DNA from 2 places in the Negadavirga shengliensis genome. Region 2 is predicted to be linked to the other one. Evidence: riboswitches for the same ligand, from Rfam matches in the RefSeq annotation. Region 2 holds a riboswitch; the other holds the start of a gene.

Region 1 (3,158 bases), on a different contig from region 2:
GAAAAGTCTGTCTTTTCCAGCCAAAAACCTAGTTGCCCTTTATGCATGGGCGTATAAGGCAACTGTTTGCCCATACTGCTGTCATCTTCCGAATCCGCTGTTTTGTTAATGGCACGGGTCCAGGCGTAATTGCCCTCAAGACCGGTTTTCCAATCTCCCAGAGTAAGCTTCACCTCCATAAAAAACTCTAAGCCTTGATTATCCACATGGCGGAGATTAACCGGGCTCCAATAGCCCTCTCCGGGAAGCCAGATGATCCAATTATCCACCGACATCCTGAAATAAGAAACCCGGCTTTTCCCCTTCACGGGACCATATTGGTAAGTGTGGTCCAGACCCAATTCCCCGCTCCAGCTTTTTTCCGGCTCCAAATCCGGATTACCACCGGGAACCCAAAACCGGTCATTCAATGTCGGGACTTTAAAACTCCGGGCAAGGTTTGCGCTGAACTGGAACCGATCTTTGGGCGTCTCCCAAAAAACCCACTCCATACCCGTGCTGGGGGTCAAAGGGACCCATTCGCCATCGTACATCAGTTGCCGGAGATGGAAAGAAAAGCCAATCTGCTCCCCGGGCTTGAAATTGGTAGCCTGATAAAGTTCTATTCTCTTCTCCTGCCGTGAGTAGGCAGAAAGCGTTCCTTGAATGTGTGTGAGCCTGACACCGGTTCTGCTTTCCCAGGCCGGTCCCCATTGCCAGTCAAGATCCCCGCTTAGAAAGTACTGGTGAATAAGATTCTCTGCGTGGTTAAAAACCAGGCGGTCTTTTATCCAGCCGCCCTTAAAGTTCCATACTTTATTATGGTCAAAACGGTGAAGATCGGCCACCCAACGGATATTCTCATCTACCTGCTCGTCTTTGGTTGGGGAACCTATTACAGGCTGGATCTGCCTGTCGGTATGATTCCACCAGACTGACGTACTTAATTGGTGCTTGGCATCAAGTTTAAATGCAAAGTCCTGGACCAATCCATATTGGGAAATCCCCGCGTGTTCCTGTCTGCGAACGGGGGTATTGATGGAAGACCAGTCCTTGTAAAGAAAATCATTTTTTGCGATATTTCTGTAAACCTTGGTTCTTGAGGAAAATTCACTGCCACTGCGACGGTACTCCAGCAATTGGTTCCACTTCCCAAAACTCCCGAAATGGGAAAACACATTTGCCCGGTCTCCTTCATCAAAACCTATGGCGCTGTTCAGATGAACGGATCCACCAATGGCATCCGTACCGTATAAGGCGCCTGCACTGCCATAGTGAATGTCCACACCATCGAACCCGCCCACCGGCAAGATAGAAAAATCCGTTTGCCCGAGAGAGGGACTGTTGATCGGGAGACCGTTCCAAAAAACCGCATTGTGCCCTGCCGATGTCCCCCTCATCGTCAATGAGGCCAGCATTCCGGGACCGTATTGTCTGAGGAAAAGCCCTGTCCGCTGCTGTAAAACATCGGCCAAAGACATTCCCTGGAAAGACTGCATCTGTCCCTCGCTGATGGTTTTCACCATTTGGCCATAGGCATACTTTTTCGGCCCGGCTACCTCCACGGCTTGAAGCTCCAAGGTGTCCCCAAGCATCGGCCTCAGGCTGTCGCCAGCGGCAAACAGCTGCACTAGAATAAAAACAAAACAAACCAAAGCCTAATAGAATTAAATAACACGTTTAATTATTTAATCCAAAGCATTTGTCCGGCAATTGAATGAGTGAAATTTCATCATTGATTCTGATCCGGTTTTTTTTGATGAACCTGCCGCCAATCAATTAGAAGAAACATCATCCCAGCTTTTCACCCGAAAGCTTTGAACACGAAGAAATGTGGCAGGTCTCCTGGCTTCCCTGAGTTTGCCCGCCTTCTCATCCCATATTTCCGGGACAATGGCAAAGGTTTGACAAACTGCTTTCCCATATTAATTGGGGAAAGGGTTACAGTTGCGGGGACAGCTCCGGCTTTCTACCGGATTCCCTTTTCATCCCGAGAGCCTGGTACAGGATCGGGAACCATATTTCACTGCAAACATAACCCTAAATTCCCGTTGATAAAACGGGGAAGCCAAAATAAGTTTTTGGAAATGGCCCCGGCAATGTTTTATTTTGGTCCCTAATCCAAACCTCTGATGGGGAAATTCAGCCTATATATATTGTTTATCATTTGCCCCTTGACGGTGTTGCTGTTTTCCTGTAACATGCGGGAAAGGGAGTCGCTTCGTCATGATTTGGATCCGGTTCCCTTGGGATACGCACAAGGTTTCCGCATATTCGAGGGGGAGGGATATCATCTCGTTGAGGTAAGCCAGGCTTTCCAAAAAAAACATACTCCTTTCAGGTACCTGATTTTTGATGATTCCCCTTCAGAAAAACAGGAAGGTGCCGATGCCATAGTAAACAGTTCTTCTGAACGCATCGTGCTGACTGCCACTACCCATATACCTCATCTGGACTTACTTGGAAAAAGCAACTGTCTCATCGGGTTTCCCAATTTGGATCTTATTTCCTCTGACATCATGAGAGAAAGGATTGATGCCGGTAAAATCATGGATTTAGGAAAAGGTCCACAAGCCAATTTGGAAAAAATCGTTGAACTCCAGCCCGATTGGATGATGGTTTCCACAATGGGGGAAGACCTGACACATTTCGAAGTCCTCAAAAAAGCCGGGATACCCGTACTGATCAATGGGGAATATATGGAGCAACATCCCTTGGGTAGGGCTGAATGGATTAAATTTACCGGTCTTTTGCTCGGAAAATTCGCGGAAGCTTCCGCCATTTTCGACGAAATCGAGAAAAATTATATGGATGCACAAAACCTTACTGCTAAAATACCTTCCGACGAGAGACCTACCGTGCTTTCAGGGACGATGTACAAAGATATCTGGTACGCCCCAGGCAATGAGAGCTGGGGAAGTATTCTCCTAAAAGAAGCCGGCGGAAAATATGTCTTTGAGGAGGAAAAAGGTACAGGAAGCGTGCAATTGAGTTATGAGCATGTGCTGAGCAAGGCACTGGATGCAGATTTTTGGATAGGGGCTGCGGATTATTCTTCTCTCCGCCATATGTCGGGTACGGATAAAAGATACGCCGCGTTTCAAGCCTTTAAAAACAAAAGGGTTTATACCTATACCCAGAAAAAAGGAGCTACCGGGGGGATTCTTTATTTTGAGGAA
Region 2 (3,158 bases):
TGACCATCATTTTCATGCCATCAACACAGCGGGTTCAGCATGTGTCAGCTGTCATATGCCGGGCCGTACCTATATGGGCAACGATTTCAGAAGGGACCACAGTTTCCGGGTTCCACGTCCTGATCTCAGCGTAAAATACAATACACCAAATGCCTGCAATCAATGTCACGAAGAGCAAAGCGCTGCTTGGGCAGCGGAATCTATAATCAAATTATTTGGTCCAGAAAGAAAACCCCACTATTCCGAAGTACTTACTGAGGCCAGTACAGGATCGGAAAGTGCCATTCCGAAGTTGATTGATCTCTCTGAAGACGGCACACAACCTGCCATTGTCAGGGCCACGGCGATATGGTATCTGGACCAAACCATTTCACAGGAATCCAAAGCCGCAATAATCAGAAGCCTTAAAAGCAATGAAAACATCGTCAGGCATACTGCAGCAACTGTGTTAGGGGACTTGGAACCAGAGGAGAAACTCCGGCATCTGGGGCCCTTGCTCAATGATAAAGTAAGAACGGTACGGATAGCAGCGGCCAGCGCTATGGCGGATGTCCCAAAAGAACAGATGAAGCCGGAAGTCCGGACCGGGTTCGACAAAGCCATCAAGGAATACCAAGCTTCTTTGGCAGTAAGGGCAGATTTTCCGGGAGGACAGTTTGAAAAAGGGCAGTATTTTGAACGGACGGGAGAATTTCATTTGGCCGAGGCGGCCTATTTAAGAGCGATAAAATTTGACGATCATTTTAATGTCGCAAGATTGAATTTGGCCCATTTATACAACAGGTTACAAAAAAATGAAAAAGCCATTGATCTATTTAAGACGGTGATCGAACAAGAACCAGGATATGGAGGGGCTTATTATTCCCTGGGTCTGTTGTACGCGGAAGAAAACAGGATGGAAGATGCTGCGGAATATTTGTCCAAAGCTACCGAATTGGAGGATAACCCCCGGATTTTTTATAACCTGGGAATTGTATACCAACAGCTGGACCAACCCGACCAGGCTGAAAAAACTTACCTGAAAGGTTTACACCTGGATCCCAATAACCTGGATCTGTCCTATGCATTGGGCGTTTTGCATGTTCAGCAGGAACAATTGGAAATGGCCAAGCCCTATATAGAAAAACTTCTACGGGCTTACCCGGAAAACCAGCAACTGAAACAATTATGGATGATGATTGTGTCCGGAAAGCCATGACGCTGGTCGGCAGGCTGTCATGTATGTAAATCGATTTGAAACAAATTCCCAATGCGGATGGGAGCCTGACCCTTTTCACCACCAAAACCCCGTTTTGATTGGGGGATTTTTTTGGAAATGAGTCGTGCCAGCAGGACAGAACGGTCCATGTTGTCGGCACATGCGTTTTTATGGGGCAGAGGTCAAATTGGGGGAGATAAAAGTTTAATGCGCTGCAAGGAGGCGCGGGAAATATATTGTATATTCGCCCCGATAAGTTCTTTCTTATATTCTTCATCAACCGGGCAAGGTTACACTTAGCGGTGTATTAAAAGGGAATCGTGTGCAAATCACGAACTGTCGCGCAACTGTAAGTAACATTCCAAAGGTTTTCATCCATGCATGTCCACTGTTCCTACTGTGAGGGGAATGGGAAGGACGGTGAAAACTGTTACAAGTCAGGAGACCTGCCTGTTCCGAATTGACAATGCTTTCGCGGTCTGAAGCTTAGGTCAGGTATGGTGTATTTACGTATTCCCGGGGATTCCTCAGGATGCAGTATGTCTTTTCCATACATTTCTTTCTTATGTTTCGGTCCAAAAAGCATTGAGAAGTTTGGCAAAAAGGACTTTTAAATATTATTCAATCATTTAAAAGTTAAAAGAAAATGCTGACGCACAATCTCGGCTACCCGCGCATTGGTAGCAACAGAGAACTCAAAAAAGCCTGTGAGTCCTACTGGGCAGGCAGTTTGACAGCCAAAGCGCTGCTCAATTCGGGGGAAAACATTCGCCAACAAAATTGGCTGATCCAAAAAAATGCCGGAATCGATCTGATTCCGGTAAATGATTTTTCCTTTTATGATCAGGTGCTGGACATGTCCCTCACCGTGGGGGCTATTCCGGACCGATATCACGACATCATTCTAAACAAACCCCATTCGGAGCTGGACCTGTATTTTGCCATGGCGAGAGGCCATCAGAAAAACGGGCTGGATGTCACCGCAATGGAAATGACCAAGTGGTTTGATACCAACTACCATTATATCGTTCCCGAATTCCGAAAGGACCAGGCTTTCAAGCTTTTTTCGTCAAAGGTCATTGCTGAAGTAAAAGAAGCGAGACAATTAGGTATAAAAACAAAGCCTGTGCTAATAGGGCCGGTTTCTTATTTGCTTTTAGGAAAAGAGAAGGAACCGGGTTTTAACCGCATAGATTTGATCGAGAACCTGTTGCCGGTATATCTGGATATTCTCGGACAATTGGAAGAAAACGGCGTCGAATGGGTGCAGCTGGATGAGCCTTATTTGGTACTGGATCTCAATGAAAGGGAAAAAGCCGCTTTTCAATATGTGTACAACACCATAAAGAAATCCTTTCCATCTCTGAAGACCATGTTGGCCACCTATTTTGAGGGGATGGGGGATAACCTTCCATTGGTAACTTCATTGCCGATATGCGCTTTGCACATTGATCTGGTACGATGCCCTGATCAGTTGGAGAGTGTACTTCAGAGCTTGCCGGAAAAGACCAGCATTTCTTTAGGTCTGGTGGATGGCAGGAATGTATGGAAAAATGATTTCCAACGATCGATGGAGGTGATCCGGAAGGCCGTGAATAAGCTGGGTGAGGGAAGGGTAATGATCGCCCCTTCCTGCTCATTACTTCACTCACCCTGTGACCTGGATTTGGAGACTGATGAAAAAATATTGGCACCCGAAATAAAAAGCTGGCTGGCATTCGCCAAGCAGAAACTGGATGAAGTGGTCACACTCAAACAACTGATCTGTTCCGGAACAGATGCAGCTGCTCTGAAAAAGCTGGCTCTTAACCAATCCGCTGTCGAAAGCAGGAAGGTGTCTCCCCTGATTCACAGTGATCAGGTAAAACAGCGGGCAGCCAGCCTTGCTGCGAAAGATGCCCACCGCATGAGTTCCTTTGCTGTCCGGAAAGAAAAGCAGCATCGGTTTCTGGAATTGCCT

Evidence for each region. Region 2 has a riboswitch for cobalamin ahead of metE (5-methyltetrahydropteroyltriglutamate--homocysteine S-methyltransferase). Riboswitches for the same ligand answer to the same signal wherever they lie in the genome.
Region 1: it holds a riboswitch for cobalamin, as region 2 does, so the genes downstream of both, ACFPFU_RS15230 (TonB-dependent receptor) here and metE (5-methyltetrahydropteroyltriglutamate--homocysteine S-methyltransferase) in region 2, are expected to answer to the same signal.

Annotation. Positions count from the first base shown of each region.
Region 1 covers NZ_JBHSJJ010000008.1:181,929-185,086, reverse strand. The annotation lists gene ACFPFU_RS15230 (TonB-dependent receptor) at 1-1,634, opposite strand, end outside; cobalamin riboswitch at 1,798-2,015, opposite strand; gene ACFPFU_RS15225 (ABC transporter substrate-binding protein) at 2,112-3,158, shown strand, end outside.
Region 2 covers NZ_JBHSJJ010000006.1:202,755-205,912, forward strand. The annotation lists gene ACFPFU_RS12475 (tetratricopeptide repeat protein) at 1-1,198, shown strand, start outside; cobalamin riboswitch at 1,469-1,666, shown strand; gene metE (5-methyltetrahydropteroyltriglutamate--homocysteine S-methyltransferase) at 1,845-3,158, shown strand, end outside.